Regions from separate parts of the Bacillus sp. mrc49 genome, predicted to be linked through region 1. Evidence: riboswitches for the same ligand, from Rfam matches in the RefSeq annotation. Region 1 holds a riboswitch; each other region holds the start of a gene.
What was found. A riboswitch is a leader RNA that binds a small molecule or an ion and turns the genes downstream of it on or off. The one in region 1 is predicted to bind thiamine pyrophosphate.
Positions count from the first base shown of each region.

Region 2: another riboswitch for thiamine pyrophosphate. It lies ahead of tenA (thiaminase II); the one in region 1 lies ahead of tenA (thiaminase II).
Region 3: another riboswitch for thiamine pyrophosphate. It lies ahead of thiC (phosphomethylpyrimidine synthase ThiC); the one in region 1 lies ahead of tenA (thiaminase II).

Region 1 is NZ_PHNG01000709.1:170,990-178,529, reverse strand. It holds gene CVN76_RS17955 (aldehyde dehydrogenase) at 1-436, shown strand, start outside; gene CVN76_RS17950 (2-keto-4-pentenoate hydratase) at 454-1,236, shown strand; gene CVN76_RS17945 (acetaldehyde dehydrogenase (acetylating)) at 1,253-2,137, shown strand; gene dmpG (4-hydroxy-2-oxovalerate aldolase) at 2,169-3,188, shown strand; gene CVN76_RS17935 (2-keto-4-pentenoate hydratase) at 3,185-3,958, shown strand; TPP riboswitch at 4,571-4,698, shown strand; gene tenA (thiaminase II) at 4,833-5,516, shown strand; gene CVN76_RS17925 (ECF transporter S component) at 5,532-6,116, shown strand; gene CVN76_RS17920 (ABC transporter ATP-binding protein) at 6,129-7,540, shown strand, end outside.
Region 2 is NZ_PHNG01000800.1:351,663-359,202, reverse strand. It holds gene CVN76_RS28075 (DinB family protein) at 35-517, opposite strand; gene CVN76_RS28070 (DUF459 domain-containing protein) at 705-1,409, opposite strand; gene CVN76_RS28065 (GNAT family N-acetyltransferase) at 1,627-2,133, shown strand; gene CVN76_RS28060 (aspartyl-phosphate phosphatase Spo0E family protein) at 2,227-2,403, opposite strand; gene CVN76_RS28055 (Fur-regulated basic protein FbpA) at 2,657-2,845, opposite strand; SAM riboswitch class I at 3,007-3,111, opposite strand; TPP riboswitch at 3,261-3,365, shown strand; gene tenA (thiaminase II) at 3,458-4,147, shown strand; gene thiW (energy coupling factor transporter S component ThiW) at 4,157-4,684, shown strand; gene thiD (bifunctional hydroxymethylpyrimidine kinase/phosphomethylpyrimidine kinase) at 4,653-5,459, shown strand; gene thiM (hydroxyethylthiazole kinase) at 5,456-6,277, shown strand; gene thiE (thiamine phosphate synthase) at 6,258-6,890, shown strand; gene CVN76_RS28025 (MFS transporter) at 6,928-7,540, opposite strand, start outside.
Region 3 is NZ_PHNG01000710.1:139,790-147,329, forward strand. It holds gene thiC (phosphomethylpyrimidine synthase ThiC) at 1-1,588, opposite strand, end outside; TPP riboswitch at 1,724-1,839, opposite strand; gene CVN76_RS19865 (HAD family hydrolase) at 1,955-2,743, opposite strand; gene CVN76_RS19870 (histidine phosphatase family protein) at 2,889-3,422, opposite strand; gene CVN76_RS19875 (hypothetical protein) at 3,721-4,179, opposite strand; partial or broken gene CVN76_RS31870 (glutathione-dependent formaldehyde dehydrogenase) at 4,350-4,466, opposite strand; gene CVN76_RS19885 (nucleoside deaminase) at 4,562-5,014, opposite strand; gene CVN76_RS19890 (DUF4822 domain-containing protein) at 5,250-6,212, opposite strand; gene CVN76_RS19895 (zinc-dependent alcohol dehydrogenase) at 6,725-7,540, opposite strand, start outside.

The DNA of each region.
Region 1 (7,540 bases):
GATGAGTTACATTGATTTGGCGAAAGAAGAAGGCGCAAGAATAGTAACGGGTGGAAGAAGAGCTGGACAATTTGAAAAAGGCTTTTTCATTGAACCGACTATCATTGCCGGGGTTACGCGTGAATCCCGTTGTGTACGGGAAGAGATTTTTGGCCCTGTAGTAACGGTCATGCCTTTCGAAACGGAAGAAGAAGTACTGGATCATGCCAATGACACTCATTACGGTCTGGGGGCAACGATTTGGACCAATGATTTAAGGAGAGCGCATCGTGTCGCTTCTAAAATAGAAGCGGGCATTATCTGGGTGAATACATGGTATTTGCGTGATTTGCGTACACCTTTTGGTGGTATGAAGCACAGTGGCATCGGCCGTGAAGGCGGATCGCATAGTTTCGAATTTTACAGTGAATTGTCTAACGTCACGATTAAATTATAGGGATGGGGGAAAGCATCATGAACGCTAGTTTAACGGAATGGTCTGCCAGGTTTTTGAAAGCGGAAAAAACAAGAATCGGAATAGCGGCCCCCACCAGTGAAATTGAAGATTTGGACGTGGAGGATGCCTACCAAATTCAGCTTGAAACCATTCGAAGGAAAATCCAATCCGGTCTACAGGTATCAGGAAAGAAAATAGGCTTGACCTCAAAGGCTATGCAGGAAGTTCTGGGGGTCAATGAACCAGATTACGGACATTTACTGGATGGAATGAGGGTGGAGAATGGTGGCTGCATATCCAGTTCACGATTGATTCAACCGAAAGTGGAGGCAGAAGTAGCTTTTATTTTAAAGAAAGATCTACATGGTCCCGATATTACGGTTGATGATGTAATCGAAGCCACTGATTATGTGGTTGCCGCAATCGAAGTGGTTGATAGCAGGGTGATGGATTGGAAGATTAAACTTCCGGACACTGTCGCGGATAATGCCTCATCAGGCTTATATATTTTGGGAGATCGCAAAATCCAATTACGTGATATCGAACTCCCTTCCGTCCAAATGAGTTTATATAAAAATGGTGATTTCATGAACGAAGGAACAGGTGAGGCGGTACTGGGAAATCCAGCGACGTGCGTGGCCTGGTTAGCAAACAAACTGCATGCGTTTAATGGTACATTGAATGCGGGCGAAGTCATACTATCAGGTGCACTATCCGCCGCAATCGAAGCGAAACCGGGTGACCATTTTTCTGCTGACTTTGGAGAAAAACTTGGAATAGTCTCGATTAATTTTGAGTGAAAGGAGCTCAAGTGCCATGAAAAAGCTAAAAGTAGGCATTATCGGATCAGGGAATATCGGGACGGACTTAATGATGAAAATCCACCGGTCGGATGTTCTTGAAATGTCGGTAATGATTGGTATTGATAAGGAATCAGAGGGTTTATCGAGGGCTAGAGCGCACGGACATCATATCATTGCAAATGGCCTGGATGGATTTTTGGACAAGCCGGAGCTTGCAGACATTTTGTTTGATGCCACATCCGCGAAGGCTCACGTGATGATTCACTATGAAGCCCTGAAAAAGTTGAACAAGAGGGTCATAGACTTGACTCCGGCCGCAATCGCACCCTTTGTTGTTCCTTCTGTCAATTTGCAGAACAATATGGAAGAGATGGAAGTTAATATGATTACTTGTGGCGGTCAGGCGACAATCCCAATTGTTCATGCGATCAGTCAAGTGGCCCAGGTCGAATATGCTGAAATAATCGCGACCATTTCCAGCAAGAGTGCCGGTCCCGGAACTCGGGCTAATATCGATGAGTTCACCCAAACGACGGCAAGGGCACTGGAGCAGGTCGGTGGAGCGAAAAAGGGAAAGGCTATCATTCTGCTAAATCCGGCCGAACCGCCACTCATTATGAGGGATACGATACATTGTCTGCTTCAATCGGAGTCTTTTGATGTGAAAGCGATAAAATCGTCCATTAATAAGATGGTGGAAAAGGTATCTGAATATGTTCCTGGCTATCGTCTGAAGACAGAGCCGATAATTGACGGTAAACAAATAACCGTATTTCTGGAAGTGAAGGGGTTAGGAGATTTTCTCCCGGTTTATGCAGGTAATTTGGATATAATGACGGCTTCAGCTGTAAAAGTGGGGGAAGAGATCGCTAAAAGTCAATTGGAATATTATGTTTGAAAAAGAAATCAACTGTAAAGGTGGGGTTCATTTGCGTAAAGATGTATTGGTCACTGAAGTTGCATTGCGGGATGGGAGCCACGTAGTGGCACATCAATATACAATTGAACAAGTCAAGAACCTGACAGGAAAACTAAGTGCTGCAGGTGTCCCTTTTATTGAAGTGTCGCATGGAGATGGCCTAGGCGGATCGTCCTTGCAATATGGTTTCTCAAAGGTGAATGATATTGAATTAGTTGAAGCAGCTGTTGAAGTGGCTGGCGAATCCGCTATTTCAGTGTTATTAATTCCGGGTATAGGAACAATCGATCAATTAAAAGAAGCCGCTCACGTTGGTGCGAAAATGGCACGAATTGCAACCCACGTAACCGAAGCGGATGTATCAAAGCAACATCTGGAGGCTGCGAAACATCTCGGTATGGAAGCAATTGGATTTTTAATGATGTCTCACATGGCATCTCCCGAAAAACTTGTTGAACAAGCCCTTTTAATGGAATCCTATGGAGCGGATGCTGTGTATGTGGTTGATTCCGCAGGGGCTTTTTTGCCCCAAGAAGTGAAGACGCGAATCAATTTATTAAAAACAAACCTGAATATCGATATCGGTTTTCATGCTCACAATAACTTATCACTCGCTGTGGCAAATTCACTTGTAGCAATCGAAGAGGGGGCGAATCGAATTGATGGCAGCATCCGCTGTCTCGGTGCAGGTGCAGGGAATACCCAGACGGAGGTGCTTGTTGCCGTTCTGGATAGGCTGGGTATCCGTACGGATATCGACTTATATAAAATGCTTGATCTTTCGGAGGAAGTGGGAAATACAATCATGCAAAAGCCCCAGGAAATAACAGATTCGAGTTTAATAATGGGATATAGTGGCGTGTACTCCAGCTTTTTATTGCATGCGAATAAAGCGGCGAAAAAATATGGAGTCGACGCAAGGGATATTTTAATGGAGCTTGGCCGGCAAAAAGTTGTTGGCGGACAGGAAGATACGATCATTGAAGTGGCAAAGCAAATGGCGTTACAGAAAGAAGGGACTTTAAGATGAAACTTGTTCAACTAGCAAAACAAGTAGCAGAATCGCAAAGAAATGGCCATGAGATGGATAAACTTACATTATCCAATCCAGAACTCACAGTAAATCAAGCCTATGAAATTCAGAAGTTGAGCATTAATGAAACGCTCACCGGTGATAACAAATTCATCGGGTGGAAGATGGGCTTGACGAGCAAAGCCAAGCAACAGCAAGTAGGGGTAGAGGAAGCGATTTATGGCAGGCTGACATCTGCCATGGAACTTAATAATCCATATTTAAAAGTTGGGGAATTCATTCATCCGAGAGTGGAGCCCGAATTCGCTTTTTTGTTCAAGGGGGAATTGAAAGGTGCAAATATAACGGCGAAAGACGTATGGCCGGCCGTAGAATGTGTATTTCTAGCATTGGAAGTCATTGACAGCCGTTATAAAAATTTTTCTTTTACACTTACAGATGTAGTGGCGGATAACGCATCCTCAGCCAAAATCCTGCTTAGCAATCAAGCTTTTTCTCCATATCACACGGACTGGGCACAAGCAGAAGTTATGCTTTATCAAAATGGTGAAATGCAAAAGAAGGGGCTTGGTGAGGCTGTACTCGATCATCCGATTCATTCGATCGTGGAACTTGTAAAAATGATAAGCCGGGAAGGACTGTCCATTCAAGCTGGTATGATCGTTTTGGTAGGCGGTATTACAGATGCCATTTCCATACAGGCAAACGATGAAATTATAGCGGATTACGGTAAGCTTGGGAAACTGACATTGCATGTCATAGCGTGAAAGAGGTGGGAATCAATTGCGTCAAGTCAATGCTTCGGAAGAGGTCGGCAATAGTAAATTTGGACATTTACATTAATGATTTTTATGTGGTGTTTGTTCGCCATTACCTTTGAACAATTTGATATAGCCATGTACGGAGTATATATCAAAAACCAACCCAAATTAGAGCGGAAAACAACAATTCGCGAGTAAAAGGTGCAAATTCGCGAATAAACCTCCTAAACTCGCGAGTAAACGCCTCAAATACAGAAGAATCCATTCAAATTCGGCACTAAACCGCGCAAATATATCAAAAACCAACCCGAATCAGAGTGGAAAACAGCAATTCGCGAGTAAATCTTCCAAACTCGCGAATAAACCGTCCAAACTCGCGAGTAAATCGCCCAAACTCGCGAGTAAACGTCTCAAATACAGATGAATCCACTCAAATTCGGCACTAAACCGTGCCCAAACTTGTGAGTAAACAACTAAAATTTGCGGGTAAATCGCAACAAGGGGGATCTTAGCAATTCCAACTCTTTGAGGATATGTGTTTTGAAAATTTTTTCTAATCTCTGTTTGACAATTGGATTTATCGTGTTAATATAAAGGCAAATGAATTTCATATACAATTTGTACCACTAGGGGTGCTTTATTGGTAAATCCGATTTTACCTGAGAAGCTGAGATTAAAGTATGACTTTAAGACCCTTGGAACCTGATCTGGTTTATACCAGCGTAGGGAAGTGGGGTCTGGGACGATACGGTTTTTTTGTATTATTTCAACTACAACCACTTTCTTGCGTTAAAGAAAGTGGTTTTTTGTTTGCCAAAAAAAGGAGTGGTGAAAGTTTAATTGTGTCATTGGTGAAAAATATTGATTTGGAGGAATGAGGATGAAGTTTTCAGAGGTAATTAGGCAAGAGGTGGATCATATTTGGGAAGCTAGTTTTAGGCACGAGTTTGTAACGGGAATAGGGGATGGCACGTTGCCCTTGGAGTGTTTTCGTTTTTATGTGATGCAGGATGCCTACTATTTATCTCACTTTGCGAGGGTTCAGGCCTTAGGTGCAGTCAAGGCTGAAGATTTACATACAACGAGCAGGCTTGCCGGGCATGCCCAAGGAACGTATGAAGCGGAGTTGAGGCTTCACGAAAATTTTTCTGAGAAATTGGGTATCACGGAAGAAGAGAAGGCAACCTTCACACCTGCCCCGACGGCTTATGCGTATACATCGCATATGTATCGGGCCGCTTATTCAGGACATTTAGGAGATGTGATTGCCGCGATCCTGCCATGCTACTGGCTTTATTATGAGATAGGTGAAAAGCTGCAAGGGTGCAATCCGGATGAGCCGATTTATCAAGAATGGATTGCGGCATATGGTGGAGAGTGGTTCCGTGCGCTGGTTGAAGAGCAAATTGCAAGGCTTGATGAAATTGCTGAAAAAGTAACGGATTCAGATAAAGAACGGATGAAAGAGCATTTTATCCTTAGCAGCCAATATGAATATTCATTTTGGGAAATGGCTTATCGTTTGGAAACATGGCCGGTACATAAGAAAACATTAGAAGTGTAAAAGGAGATTGTAACTATGAAACAAGGGTTGAAATTAACGGATATATTGGTCACGATCGTGATTGCTGTCGCCTTTGGTATCGTTTATATCCTGTGGGGCTCGATTTATTATTCCGTTAAACCATTTGGATTGCATTTAGATCAGCTAATTTATGGAATGTGGTTCATGGCAGGACCCGTTGCCTTTTTGGTTTTACGGAAGCCTGGCGTGGCACTGTTGGCAGAGATTGCGGCAGCATCGGGTGAGTTCTTTCTTGGCTCACCGTGGGGGTTGACCGTCCTTTTATATGGGGTGGTGCAAGGCTTATTCGCGGAACTGGTGTTCATGGCTTTCAAATATAAAAACTTCAATCTATCGGTAGCCGTTTTAGCAGGGATTGCTTCCTGCCTTGGATCGGTCGTGATGGACTTTGCCTACGGGGAGATCGGTGCCCTCTCTACTTGGAATTTACTATTGTTCATGATTGCTAGATTTATCGGATCGATCTTCTTTGCTGGGGTGTTTGCCTACTATCTAGTACGGGTGTTGGAAGCTACGGGAGTTACGAATCTTGTACGTCCAGTATCAAGCAAGGATTATGCCGAATTGGATCAAAAGTAGAGGTGGATGACGATGGAACGAATCGCTCATGTCGAAAAGTTAAGATTGAAGTTTCCTGGCGATGGTTCCTTGCTTTTCAAGGACTTATCCGTATCGATTGATAAAGGTGAAAAGGTTTTATTGTTAGGTCCGTCTGGAAGTGGGAAGTCGACCCTATTGCAAGTTTTGAGCGGGTTGATCCCACAATCCATCGAAATACCGATGAAGGCGGATCGATTGAAGTGTCCAGCTTCATGGGGGTTCGTTTTTCAAGATCCGGATTGTCAATTTTGCATGCCGTTTGCCGATGAGGAGATTGCCTTCGTTCTGGAAAATCTCGCCATACCAAAGGAAGAAATGAAGGAGAAAATCCAATATTATATCAGTCAGGTAGGATTGGAGCTGAATGATTTTCATACATGCATCGATACATTATCAGGCGGGATGAAGCAGCGGCTGGCTATTGCGTCCGTCTTGGCGCTGGAACCAGAAGTGATTTTTCTGGATGAGCCCACGGCCATGCTTGACCCGCAAGGAACAAAAGAAATGTGGGACATGCTGAAGGAAATCGGACAAGATAAGACGATAATCATCGTGGAGCATAAAATCGATCATGTCTTGGAATTCATTGAACGAATCGTTCTTTTCAATGATGATGGACAAATCATTGCAGATGGTCCGAAAGGCGACATTCTTTCAAGATATAAAAACGAAATGAAAGAATATGGAATTTGGTTCCCGGGAGTTTGGGATGAGTATATCCAAAATCATGAACTCGTTCGCAAACACCGGGATAGTGATGGCGGCCCCATTTTACAAGTTCAGGATTTTGGCGGTTTCCGGAAAAAAGAAGCGAAAATAAAGGTTGAGGAGCTGAAAGTCTATCCGGGGGAATGGATTGTGATCAACGGCGAAAATGGAGCGGGCAAGAGTACGCTTTTACATGCATTCATGCAATTCATATATACCACGGGAAAGTATGAATTAGCAGGGACACCGATCAAAAAGGTGAAAAACCTAACCGATTACATGACCTTCGTTTTTCAAAATCCTGAATTTCAATTCGTTGCGAATACTGTATACGAAGAAATCGCCTACAGTTTGCGGATCAACAAAAAACATCAGCAAGAAATAGGTGAAGTAGTCCGTGAACTCCTTGAAGTGTTCCAGTTGGAAGCACATCAAGCTAAACATCCGTTCCAATTATCAATGGGCCAAAAACGTCGCTTGAGTGTAGCGGCATCAATCGTGATCGATAAGCAAATCATTCTCTTGGATGAGCCTACCTTTGGCCAAGATTCGAAGAATACCTTTGCGTTGCTGGAATGGTTCGAGGAATATCGAAGCCGCGGGGGGACAGTGATCATGGTGACCCATGACGATCATATTTCCGATCACTTTGCAACAAGGGTCTGGAAGGTTAAAGATGGTAACGTAATAAGAGA
Region 2 (7,540 bases), on a different contig from region 1:
AACTCAACCAGGTTCGGATGAGTTTTTCTTTTTATTATAAGTTAGATTTTAGCTCTTCGATTTGCAGCAAATGCCTTTTTTCATGCAATCCCACGAACGGTATCCATTGCTTCAAACTTAGATCCTTGAATAACGGATGAGGAAATGACTTTTCCTCAAGGTCCTTTTCATCTGCGCTGTCGACAAGTTGTACCAATGCGGCACGTGATTCGGCCAATTTATCCTTGACTTCTTGCAAGGTTTGGAATGATTCCGACGGAACGACATATGAAGGCGCTTCGACCTTCACTTCACGGTTTACAGTAAGCTCGATCGGTTTGTCCGCCGCAGGAACTCTCTCATCACTGTGCAATTTATCGGCAATGCTCTTTGTGATGGCCCGCTCCATTAAATATAAATGATCCAATACTTGGATAATGCTCCATCGTCCTTCTTCAGGATGGGCATTCAGCTGTTCATCCGAGAAGCCGTTGACTGCATTCAGAAGTTCTTCCCTGGTTTTTTCATTTTGATTCATTATTAGCATCTCCTCATATAATCCGGATTAATCTCCCATAATTATTCCATGTTCTATAGTAATGTGTAAAATCATAATACTTATGAAAAGAAAAGATTTGATAAAAAGAAGAGTAAAATACCTCTTACATGTTCATTCGGTGTTTAACATGTAAGGCAGTTTAGAGTTTGTCTACATTCCATGGCTATCATTTGAAGTCGTAGCTTGCCAGTATCCGATTTGTGATGAGCCTATATCCTTTTTCATTGGGGTGAATTTCATCACTGAAATAATCGGCTTTCTTTTTGTTTTTATATAAATCATCGGTGGGAATGAATACCATCCTTTCGTCCTTTTTCACTACATCCTTGATTGATTGGTTATAATCCTGAATGTGCTTTTCGATCTTTCGGTTGTCAATGATCGGGTTATACAGGCCCACTACCAGGATATCGGCCTTATCATTTTTCTTTAGAAGTGTTGCTGTGATCTTTTTTAGATGCCTGATGTATTCCCGCTTGCCCTCATCGATTTTCCGATCATTTATTTCGGTCAAGTCGCCGCCGTTACTATTGATGAAGTCATTCGTGCCGATATAAACGATGAATGTGTCGGCTTTATCGAGTTTAGTATGGATTCGGTAATCATCGAGCTGTTCGATGACGCCATCCGTTTCCTGCCCTTTAATTCCATAATTCCAAAAGCTTACTTTTTGATCCGACTCAGGATTGTTTAGTTCATCCCTCAAGCCCTTTACATAGCCTTCCCCATGCTTATCTCCCTTACCGTATGTTAAAGAATCGCCAAAAGCCATGACCCGCTGTACACGGTTCGACGCCGCAGCCTGTTGAAATTCATATACGACAAAACAAATAATGAGGACAATCATTAATAAGCCAGTTAATTTTTTCATTCGTTTCTCCTTTTGTTTTATAGCTAAGAAGCATTTTATATGTTACATACCCAAAAATGAGCATAAGTAACAATAAAAATGAATTGGCAGATAACGAGGAGAAAGTGTATGATAATATAAAACTTTCAGATGATTTGGTTATGACCACAATTCACTATCAAATTATGTAATAGGAACTTCTGGATGTTAATAAAAGTAATGGATTGGAGAGTTTATGATGAACGAGTACATACAATTCAGAGAGGCTGAATTATCGGATTTGCCTAAAATTGTGGAAATTTACAATTCCACAATTGCCTCCAGAATGGTCACCGCAGATACGGACCCGATATCTGTACAATCGAGGGTTAAATGGTTTGAGGAGCATAATTCAGAAAGCAGACCGCTATATATCATTACTTTTGAAGGACAAACCGCAGGATGGATGAGCTTTCAATCTTTCTATGGAAGGCCCGCCTACAATTCTACGGCGGAAATCAGCATCTATATTGATGATTATTTCCGGGGAAAAGGAATCGGACGGATTTCGATTCAGAAGGCAATTGAAGTAAGCCCGAAATTAGGGGTGAAGACTCTATTAGGTTTCATATTCGCTCATAATTTACCTAGCATGAAGCTTTTCTCCAAATTTGGTTTTGAAGAATGGGCGCACTTACCGCAAGTTGCCGAGCTCGATGGCATTGAACGGGATTTGGTCATCCTTGGTAAACGTATAGAAGCATGATTATTCAAAAGCTATTGCCTTCAGCAATAGTTTTTTTGTTTACATGGAGAAATTCACCATCATGTGTATATCAGATTCACGATTTCAAGAAAACTAGGAATCCCCTGAATATTCAGCTTTCAAATCCTTTGTTAACGCGTTTAACAGGGTATCCAATTCTTGACTAGCTTGAATCGTCAGAAGACTGTTTATACCAAAAATATTTGCCAATTCCATCATCTCTTTTCTCTTCTCTTCTATTCTTTCTGGGGTAACCTTTTTGGAAAGCAATTTATATACACCTCCCATATATTCAATATTTTTACACTTTCAATCATAATGAAACTCGTAGTTAAAATCAACTATCTCAGAAAGGAAAAATGTGTTTTTTTAGCGGACAAATGTGACAAAATTCCTATAAAATCTTTTAAATATGTATTTTTTGTGACAACAATCTTTCCATATAAAAAAGCATTCACCGATGTACACTGCGAATGCTTCCTTCTATATACATGATCTTTATTGAATGATCGCCTGCTTCTTGCTATGTCATCCATTCTGTAGGAGACTCGCTATCAGACCTATTTATAACGATCTTATATTCATCTTCCAATACTTTTAAAGGGGCATCATAAAGGTGCCTTTCATCAGAGGTTTTGTATACTCCTTTCGCCAATAGCTCTTCTATCAGCAACGCCTTCCTCTGTTCGATCCACTTAAATACTTCTGCCATGTTAATGGCTCCTTTCCTTGTCAGCTTAGAGCCTAAGCTACCTTAACAAGTTTCAATTTCACCAAATTATATATACCTTTTCTATTATGTCCTTAAACACTATTTTACAAAAATAAAAGCCTCTTCAATTAAAGAAGAGGCTGACAGGGTCCGGACGGCTCTTCTTATCTTCCAAGCGATCGCTTGTTGGATGTAGCACAGTTCCCATTATGGGTCTGCTGCCGAGGTTTCATAGGGCCAAGTCCCTCCACCTCTCTGGATAAGAATTCAATTATATAAATGATGTGAACATTATTTTATCCCAATAATTCACAAAAGTCAATTGCCTCGTTCCCCTTTTTTCCACTCTCCTCCCTTTCAAAGGCGGGTTGCATTTTCTTGGCTTTCTGATATGATGTCAGTAATTACATACAATGCACACCACTAGGGGAGTCTTGTCAAGACTGAGATGGAAGTAATTTCCGGACCCTTTGAACCTGAACCGGCTCATACCGGCGGAGGAAAGTGGATGATATCGCCCATTTCGGCTTTATCCATCTGCCCCGTTCCGTTATTCAGGAACGGGTTTTTTTATTGGCTCTAAATAATGATTCTATATAAAGGGGGATGAACATGAAAAATATTAAAACAGAAACCTTCAGTGACAGACTTCATGCACGCGCAAAGGAAATTTGGGAAAGGAACCATTCACATCCCTTTGTCCAAGCTATCGGAACCGGAACGCTTCCTGAACATAAGTTTGCTTATTACTTGAAGCAGGACTATATCTATTTGATGGATTATTCCAAGCTTTTCGCTTTAGGTGTCATTAAAGCGCATAATGTTGAAACCATGGCAAAGTTTGCGGAAATCTTGAATGAAACGATACAGGTCGAAATGGATATCCATAGGCATTATGCCTTGGAATTCGGAATTACTCCAAAGCAATTGGAGGATACGGAACCTACTCCCACTACCCTTGCCTATTCGGGTTACATGCTGAATGCTGCTCAACATGGTACATTGGCAGATTTAATCGCCTGTCTTCTCCCTTGTGCCTGGGATTATTATGAAATCGGTCTGCTTTTAAAAGAACGAAATGGCAAAGATTTGGATAACAATCCCTATGCAAAATGGATTGAATCCTATTCCTCCCCAGAATTCGGTGAAGCACATAAGTGGCTGATTGCTTTATTGGAGGAATTGACGGAAGGAATGCCTGAAAAAGAACTGCAGAGACTGGAAAAGCACTTCTTGGTGACCTCCCGCTACGAATATTTATTCTGGGATATGGTTCAAAATGAGCAGGATTGGCCCTTGTAGGTCATAGACATGATGATCAACACAATCAGAAAAATGACGTTGACGGCAATGATCACGGCCATAACGACTATAACCAGTTCCTTTATATTCATCCCGGTAGGATTTGTGAAAGCTTTTCCCATTCAGCACCTGGCCAATGTCCTGACAGCTGTTTTACTCGGCCCTGCTTATGCGGTTACTCAAGCTTTCCTCGTTTCCATGTTGAGAAATATATCTGGTACGGGGTCACTTTTCGCCTTTCCTGGCAGTATGATCGGTGCACTGCTGGCTGCGTACCTTTATCGTAAAACAAAGCGATTGACTTTCGCCTGTCTAGGGGAAGTGACGGGGACCGGTCTTCTAGGTTCGCTTGCCTGTTATCCGATCGCGGTACTCCTCTTGGGGGAAAAAGCAGCTCTTTTTGGCATTATGCCAGCTTTTATGCTCAGTTCAATGACAGGTGCCATTTTCGCTTTCATTTTACTGAAAATATTATTGAAAAATACTTATATGAAGGGGTTTTTCCATGAAAAAAGCATTAACCATCGCAGGCTCTGACTCAGGCGGCGGCGCCGGGATACAAGCCGATATCAAAACATTTTCTGCACATGGGATCTTCGGGATGTCCGTCATCACGGCCGTCACTGCACAAAACACAAAGGAAGTACGTTCCGTTCAGGCGATAGACACGGATATCATCACTGATCAAATGGCTGCCGTTTTCGAAGATATACACGTCGATGCAGTAAAAATCGGCATGCTTGGTTCAAAAGAAATTGTCGAAACAGTCGCTGAAGCTCTTAATACCTACTTACCGGCCATCGTCATCCTTGACCCAGTCATGATTTCCAAAAGCGGCCACCATTTGCTGGACGGAAAAGCCGTCACTGCCCTAAAAACGAAATTGCTCCCGCTTGCAACGCTCATTACCCCTAATGTACCGGAGGCGGAGGTACTTACTGGTTTATCGATTCGAACGGAGCAAGACTTTTACAAAGCCTGTTTATCCTTGATTGAATTGGGTTCCAATGCCGTTTTACTTAAAGGGGGGCATGCAGAGGGAAACCCAAACGACCTCTTTTATGATGGGAAGAACTTTCACTGGATAAAAGGAGAAAGAATCCATACGAAAAACACTCACGGGACTGGCTGTACCCTATCCTCCGCGATTGCATCCAACTTGGCGAATGGACAATCTTTGCAAGAGTCGATTGAGCAGGCCAAGCTGTATATCTCCGAAGCGATACGCAATAGTTTTTCAATAGGAGGGGGACATGGGCCTGTCCATCATTTTCATTCATTTTCAAAAAAAGAACGGAGTGAATCCATATGAATATAAAGTTTTCGGCAGCTGACTTGTTTGAAAAGGTAAAAGAAAGAAAACCACTTGTACACCAAATCACCAACTTTGTTACGGTCAACGACTGTGCAAATGCCACGCTTGCCATCGGTGGATCACCTGTGATGACATCCAGTCCCAAGGAAGTCGAAGCGATGGTCAAGTTGGCGGATGCACTTGTCCTGAATTTCGGTACGATTGATGAAAAATCCCTGGAAGCCATGGAGATAGCCGGGAGGACGGCAAACTCCAGAAATATCCCGGTCATTTTGGATCCTGTGGGAGTTGGCGCCACACCGTATCGAACAGAGAAAGTTAGTGAGCTTCTAAAGAAGGTCTCCTTCCAGATCATCCGCGGTAATGCGAGCGAGATTCACCGTTTGATCGGCGGCGATATCGTTACACGGGGAGTCGACTCAGAGGAACTGACGATAAGCAATGAGGCTCTTGCTTTTTCTGCAGCAAAAAGGTTGAATAGTGTCGTCGTGGTCAGCGGGGCCATCGACGCTGTTAGCAATGGGAAGCACACATCCCTCATTGATAACGGAAACGTTCTATTAACGAATGTAACAGGCACGGGATGTATGGCCACCGCACTTATCGGCGCCTTTTCCGGAATCACGGACGACTATTATGCTGCAGCAGTTGCCGGGATCTCGACGATGAGCATTTCAGGGGAGATCGCTGCTGAAACCTTGCAAAAGCATGAAGGCACAGGAACCTTTCGGGTGCGCTTAATTGACGCAATATCAAGAATGGATAAGGAAATGTGGATGAATGAGGTGAAAATGAATGAAGAAATCACACATTGATTTAAGCCTATATTTAGTTACGGAAGAGTCGATAGATATTGTAAACTTGACCAAAATCATCTCGGAATCGATTGCTGGTGGCGTTTCGGCTGTACAACTTAGGGAGAAGAACAATTCATCCCTGTCCTTTTATAGAAAAGCTGCGGCCTTAAAGCAGGTATTGAACGAATTGTCCACTCCCCTGATCATTAATGACCGGGTGGATATAGCCCTCGCTATTGGCGCGGACGGGATACATATTGGCCAGGATGACCTCCCTCTTTCCGTCATCAAGCAAATGGTCCCAGAAGAAATGATTATCGGTGTATCCGTTTCGAATCTGAAGGAAGCTCTCGAAGCGGAACGAGATGGTGCGGACTATATCGGCGTTGGTTCGGTTTTCCCTACGAAGACAAAGCAAGATGCAACGCCAATGGCGATCCGCGATTTGGAGGATATCTGCCGAAGCGTATCGATTCCAGCTGTGGCCATCGGGGGTATCAATTCCGATAACATTGCCTCACTTACTGATAGAGGCCTGGCCGGAGCCGCCGTCGTTTCAGCCATCATGAATGCAAAAAATCCGCGGGAGGCTTCCACATCCCTATTAGAAATGATAAAAGTATTCACATGACGCAAAAGAGGGGACTACCATTCAGTCCCCTCCACCTTTATGTCAAAACGGTATTCTTTGTTTCTTTACCGAAGGCTACTGCAATGGCACCCACGAGAATGGCGATTGTAAATATAGTGAAAATCGTCGAAATCGGAGTGCTTGAAGCAACCAAATACCCGACAAGCAATGGTCCGAGGACACCGCCTATCCTGCCGATGCCGGCCGCTAACCCAGTGCCTGTACCTCGAACCGCGGTTGGGTACTGCTCAGGTGTATATGCATAAAGTGCACCCCATGCTCCCAGATTGAAGAATGACAGAAACATTCCAGATGCAATAAGGAGAGCTAACTCTTCGGCCGAGCCAAAGAAATAGGCACTGATGGCCGTACCGATCAAGTATGTGATCAGAACGAATTTACGTCCTGCCTTTTCGATCAGCCATGCTGCCGAAAAATAGCCCGGAAGCTGTGCAAGCGTCATGATCAATACATATTCGAAGCTTTGGATCATGCTAAAGCCCTTTAGGACCATGACACTCGGCAGCCATAAAAACATTCCATAATAGGAAAAGACGACACAAAACCATAATATCCACAATACGATTGTCTGGCGCAAATATTCCTTTTTCCAGACACTTTTCAAATTACTGAATGCAGAGGGCCTCATC
Region 3 (7,540 bases), on a different contig from region 1:
TTTCATCATGGTATTCGACAGCTCTTTCGGGATCGAGGGAAAGGTTGAATTGATCTCTCCACCGAAATTCGAACCTAGCCTTGGAGAGGGCATCGTCACGTTTTCGTGCATGCGGATGGCCCTTTGCAAGATCAGCTGCGTGGGCGGCAATTTTGTAAGTAATGACACCGACTCGAACATCTTCCTTGTTTGGTAGGCCCAGATGCTCTTTAGGTGTTACGTAACAGAGCATGGCCGTTCCAAACCAGCCAATCATCGCAGCACCAATCGCCGATGTAATGTGATCGTAGCCAGGAGCTATGTCTGTTGTCAAAGGCCCTAAAGTATAGAAAGGGGCTTCTTGACACACTTCCAGCTGCTTATCCATGTTTTCCTTGATCAAATGCATCGGCACATGTCCAGGACCTTCAACCATGACCTGAACATCATGCTTCCAAGCGATCTTCGTCAATTCCCCCAATGTTTCCAATTCTGCAAATTGTGCTTCATCGTTCGCATCTGCAATCGATCCGGGACGAAGCCCGTCTCCCAATGAGAATGAGATATCATATGCCTTCATGATTTTACAAATCTCTTCAAAATGAGTATAGAGAAAGCTTTCTTTGTGATGGGCCAGGCACCATTGAGCCATGATCGACCCACCCCTGGATACGATCCCCGTAACCCGCTTTGCTGTTAGGGGGATATACCGCAAAAGCACACCAGCATGTATGGTGAAGTAATCGACTCCCTGCTCAGCCTGCTCGATTAATGTGTCCCGAAAGACCTCCCAATTTAAATCTTCTGCAATTCCATTCACTTTTTCCAACGCTTGATAGATCGGGACCGTTCCAACTGGCACCGGCGAATTCCTGATGATCCATTCCCGTGTCGTATGGATATTCTTCCCTGTGGAAAGGTCCATGATGTTGTCTGCTCCCCACCTGGTAGCCCAAGTCATTTTCTCCACCTCGGCTTCAATCGATGAGCTGACGGCCGAGTTTCCAATATTGGCATTTATTTTCACGTGAAAATTACGTCCGATGATCATCGGCTCGCTTTCAGGATGATTAATATTTGCCGGAATGATCGCCCTTCCGCTCGCTACCTCTTCTCTCACGAACTCGGGGTCGACATTTTCCCTAATCGCGATGAACTCCATTTCGGGTGTAATGAGGCCTTTGCGTGCATAATGGAGCTGGGTAACATTTTTCCCCTGATTCGCCCGTAACGGATGCCGTTTCAATCCTGGAAAGATATCGGCATTGGATCGTGACCCTGTTTTTTTGTATCCATTATCCTCGGGTTTTATTTCCCGTCCATCATAGGCCTCGACATCTTCACGCTCCAGGACCCAGCTGCGTCTGATCGGGGCAAGGCCTTTATGAATATCCACCGGATATTCTGTATCCGTATAGGGACCGCTCGTGTCATACACCCGTAAAGGCGGATTTTCCTCCTCACCGAAGGTCCCGGTAGTCGGACTTAGCGTAATTTCACGCATTGGTACTTTAATATCCGGTCTGGATCCCTCTACATACACTTTTTTACTTCCTGCAAAACTGGACATAATCGAAACGTTCAAGTCGTTTACTGAATTACCCATCATGATTTCATTTCTCCTTTTTATTGATTTAAAAAGGACAAAATCCAATTCATTTTTCGCACGAAAAAGCCAGATCTCCGATTCAAGACCTGGCTGACGTTAGTATGACTACAGAAATGACCCCATGTTTCGTCATTGCTTAGTAGATTCTAACTTCCCCACGCTGGTATGAACCAGATCAGGTCCTGAGGGTTAAGAAGCTTTACGCGCTTCTCTCTCAGCCCAACGTTTATTGGACACCCCTAGTCTGAACATTATAATCGAACACAGGGTAACTATATCTCACCCGTTTCATTCTGTAAATCATTTTAAAGTCCTAATATTTCCATCATCCACTCCATGAATCATTAAGCAATCAAGATCAATGACTTAATCTTCCAGGCTCTCAAGAATAGGGAAGATCTCCTTCAAATGCTTGATTTCATAGGTTGGAACCACCTCAGTCCGTTCCTTATCCTCGCGATTTATCCAGACCGACTTTATACCCACTCTCGATGCCCCGAGGATATCCGTCATTAAATTATCGCCGACCATCAATACATCATCTTTATCCAGCTCCATGATTTCCAAAGCATGCTCAAAAATGGAAGCATCCGGTTTACCGCGACCAAACGCTCCTGAGATGACGATTCGATCAAAATAAGGGACCAGTTCCGGTGTGATTTCAAGTTTGGTATTCTGCAGTTCTGGTGAACCATTCGTCAGCAAAAGTAATTTGTACTTCCCTTTCAATTCATCCAGAACTTGGAAGGATTCTTCGTAGATAAACGGTTTTTTACGCCTTTCCGCTGGAAAACGTTCTGCCAGTTCAAGGCCGAATTCAGGGTCATCGATACCTAATGACTTCAAACCCCTCGTCCAAGCTTCACTGCGATAAGCCGGTACAATCTCCGCCATCTTCCGAAATTCATCATGATCATCGTTAAAATTTCCCCACAGTCCTTCAAAAGGGTTGATTCCGATCATTTGTGTAAATGCATATGTATCGTAAGAAGAGTAAAGCTCACGCGCTTCCTTTCGCACCGCTTCCTCAAGCTCGCCGACATTTAAATCATATTTCTCCCTAGCCGCTTCGCATGTGGCAACAAAAGCCTCTTTCACGCTTTTCTGATCCCATAGTAACGTATCATCCAAATCAAAAAAAACTGCCTTAATCAAAATATCCGACCTCTTTCCCCATTATGGAATTCGCTAAAATTACATTAGTACAATCATAAACTACAATCATGGGGAAATGAATAATTATTCGGAAAATGACAATAACTTTCTACTTTTAGGGCTGAGAAGCTTAAATACTCTTTCATCACCTTTCGAAAACATACAGCCTTCCATTGCTGGCAAGCTTGAATTTTGGACCTCCGAACCCCCGTCTTATCAACTCTTTCCTTAAAAAGACCATAAGTGCGGCATGACTCACGATCAAGACATCCCTTTCCCCCTTCGCAAAGATCTCGTCCAATGCTTTATTGATCCTCCGCTTTGCACTCTTTATTTCCTCTCTCGTTTGCTTGTTCATGACAGAGCAGCAGCGAATCCAAATGGCCCAAAGGATGAACGGCAGCTTCAACTCCCCTTTTAGGGGCGGGGAAGGGATTTCCCGCAGTTCTTCCATAAAATGAATCGTGCCAGGAAAAATATGTTCCGCTGTCTTGACCGCTCTCGGCATATCGCTGCAATAGCATTCCTCCCACTCCGCCTGACCTAATGAAGTCGATCCATAAATGATATCCGCAGCATCATAGTCGATGAACCACTGCTTCATGTCATCCGCCGACACGGATTTCCCGGTCGGGAATTCATGCGCCACCTTAAAATGCCTTACCAACCCAATTTTCATATGTACTCCTCTTCATCATGCAAATTCTTTTATTGATTGATTCAGTATGTATTTTATATAACCAAGACAAATGCGTTGCCTCTATCTTCCCTGTAAAGTGTCCCGCTGTCATTTCTCGACTGAGCAAGACTTGATGATATTGCCGTGGACTTCTCTTCTTTAATACCCTTTCCGTCACTTTATCTAACAAAGGAGAAGATTTACAAATTCTTCAAGACTGGGTCGGAAGCAGCCTGAAAGGAGAAAATTCATCAAGAGAAGGAAAAAAGAGAAAGCATTTGCCTTCTCCATCGATCTATCAACCTATGAATTGAAGCTCGGTGATCGTACATCTTTTCCTGAATTTATATTTTCCGCTTAAATCACTGAATTGATAATCATTCAGGGCTTTTCCGAGCTGTTCCTTAAGCTTATCCACTGTGATTGAGGCATCCACTATCTCATTCCAATTTTCCTTGCCGATTATCTCATCGAACGGAATGACGGCCAGCACTTCATCATAGATCTCGATGCTTTGATCAATGCCAAAGCTGCCATAGATGCTTCCATTTTCATCTGCAAAGATATGCTCCGATTCCAATTCTTCCACCAGTACTTCAAGATACCCCTGCGATTTAACGGGCTTGATGGAAATCTCTGCCTCCGCCTTTACAGGCCCCAATCTCTTATCGACGATTTCCATCGTCAATTGAACGTGAATGGAAGGATACACTTGTTCAATCCCCTCACAAAGTTCCGCTGCCGAATTATATACCATCTAAAACACCCTCCTATTGTCACTAACATTATATAATACTTCTTTTCCTTACCAAAAACATTTATTCAAGCTCATTCGAAACCCTTTGTGCAACCTACCAAAAGCACATCCAATGATTTTCTTGCTGCTAATTCGCCGCCTATCTACGGTTGCTCACTAGGCCGTATCCGCTTTTTCACGCCAGCATTCACTACACACGGATATGCGGTCGGCAGTATGTCGGACATGAGCTGGAGCGCCTCATCTTCTAGTTCATGAAACTATGGGATGACCAACGGCATGAAGTTCCGAATATGCTCTAAGTAAATAAAAAAAGTCCAAATTCCCAGGACTTAAATGGAGGAATTGGACTTTTATCGTGACTATGGATTTGTTTCCTGAATTACGATCGCTGCTTCCAAAGCTTCATTGGGTTGTTTTGCCCTTCAGTTAATGGCATTTGTATCATCGAAAGTGAGCGTTCTGCTTTTGTCTTTTGCAAATCCTCATATATACTTTTAGATTTCCCTAGACCCACTTCTTCTGCCTCCTCGACTGAAGCACAATAAAAAACCTTCTTGATTCCGGCAAAGTACATTGCCGTTAGACACATCGGACAAGGCTCCCCACTTGCATACATGGTATAACCGGATAGATCATTCGTGTGAAGTTCCTCTTGGGCGCGCCGGATGGCAAGTAATTCCGCATGACCGCTAATATCATAAGTTTTATGCAGCTCATTGACGCCTTCAGATACAAGCTGGTTATTATTCACAAGTACTGCACCAAAAGGTTGACCACCCTCACGAACATTTCCTACCGCTAGTTCTACTGCTCGTTCCATGAATTTATCCATCTCAAAACCTCCATCAATGTTTTAATTAGGCTGTTTCCGCAGCTATTCACCCATGCGAAAACAGCCTTGATCAAAAGATCGGTAAAGTAATTATAGGGCAATGTCCATGACATTGCTTAATTTGAATATGGTTAAGGAGAATGAAAGTCCAATTAGCCATTTTCCTTTTTCTTGAATGAAAACAAAAAGGGAACGGAGAAATCCATTCCCTTTTTGACTAGCTGCTAGTCTTACTTCATTTAGTGAATTTTGGTTTAAGATCACCTTTATAAGGTTCATGTTCAACGAATACAGTTATGTCCTTGCCTTCATTGTCTTTTCCCATTCTTTTATACGTGAATTTTTTATTATTAAGTTCGGTAAGCTCAAGAGCGGCCCCATATTTATTTTCCCCAATTGAAACATGTGCTCTTATTTTATTTTCGTGTACAATAGCGAAGTAGCCATAATCGCCGCGGCTCTCTCCTGTTTCAGCATTGAAAAACTCATATTTATTGGTCTTGTCATTAAATTTTGCCAAGCTTATAAAATTCGCATTGGCCTTGGTGACATCATTACCGTCTTCATCTAATACCTTTGTTCCGTGCCAAAGCGTGCTACCTAAAATCTTATCTCCATCAACGTCCTTAACAATATCCCCAGTAGCAGTTTCCAACTGCTTGTCAGGGTCAGTGAAAGACAGCTCTTTTTCTTTATATGGAACATGTTCAACGAACACCTCTACATCTTTGCCATCAGCGTCTTTTCCCATTCTTTTATAAGTAAAAACATCTTTATCTATTTTTTCCATGTCAACCACTGCTTGATAATTCATTGATTCTGAAATTAATATTCTCTTCTTCCCATCATTAGTGATGAAGAATGTTCCTTTATCGCCACGACTTTCTCCTGTCTTTGCATCAAAAAATTCATATCTTCCTGACTTCGCATCATATTTAGCAAGGCCAATGAAATTAGCATTTTCTTTTGTTAAATCATTATTATCTTTGTCATACACTTTTGTACCCTGCCAATTTGTGCTACTAAGCGTGTTAGCCATTTCCTGACCTTTAGTTAACTTATCTTCCTTGTCCGTTTTCTTATCGGCTTGTTCTTGCTTCTGTTCATTATCATTTTCTTTTGTGTTAGTGTTGCAGCCTGTTAAGAATAATGTGAATCCAAGCGCTAATGATGTTATTGCTTTTGCTTTTTTGTTCATTTTCATTTCTCCTCATTTCTTAATTGTGGTGAATGTTAGAATGTCCTACTATCTAAACAGTAATTCATTACTGATTTTTTCATGGAAGCCTATAAAATCTGACTATCTTGCTCCCGCTGTCAACAACATCCTCCTTGTGTTCTGCCGCTTGAATTGATTGGGAGATGAAACGCACCGGATGCATTCAAAGAACCTTGTTGCCACTACTATCATGATAGTCCCCAGTTATAAACTGCCTCTAAATAAATTCTTAAAAAAAGATAAACTTATTCTTAAAACTTCTTTGTATGTCGCAACCGGAACTTCTTAAAGATAAACTTTGCTTCCTGTTCCAGCGATTTCGCTCATCATTTTATTTATCTCTCTTTCATTTACGATCCTATTGAAGTTCGGGACAACTCCAGTGGCATAATGCTCCCCGGTCATCCTAGTACTTACTCATATGTCTCCAGGTGTGACGCCAACTAAAAAAATCCAATGCATTAGCTGCATTGGATTTTTATCATCTATCATTATGGCTTTAACACCACTTTAATGCATTCGTCTTCATGATCGTTAAAGATTTGATAAGCTTCTCCCGCTTTTTCGAGAGGGACTCGATGGGATATGATTTCAGTAGGATCAAACTCCCCAGCCGTTATTTTGTCAAAAAGCATGGGCATATAATGAATGACCGGTGCTTGTCCCATTTTAATGTTGATGTTCCGTTCAAATAAATCGCCTAATGGAAACATATTATATTTGGACCCGTACACCCCAGTCAGCTGGAGCGTGCCGAATTTGCGAACAGCTTTAATCGCAATCTCTATTGCACTTAGCGTCCCGCCCTGAAGCTTCAGCTTTTGCTCGATTGCCTCAATCGCCGATTTCTTTCCATCCATTCCGACACAATCTATCACGACATCCGCCCCGCCTGAAGTGATTTCCTTAATATAGCCGCCCATATCGTTATATTCATCGAAATTATATATCTCAACCTTATTCATCTGCTTCGCCCTATTGAGCCTATAAGGAAGATTATCGATGGCAATGACTCGCTTTGCGCCTTTCATCCAGGCGAATTTCTGTGCCATCAAGCCAATCGGGCCACAGCCAAGGACCGCTACCGTATCCCCTTTTTTCACGCCGGCATTCTCTACACTCCAATATGCGGTCGGCAGCACATCTGACATGAACAGAAGTGCCTCATCTTCAAGCTCACAAGACTCCGGGATGACAAAAGGCATGAAATTCCCGTATGGGACCCTTAAATATTCCGCCTGCCCGCCGGGATAGTTTCCATAACGTTCTGTAAAACCAAAGTATCCCCCTGTATCGACCGCTTCGTT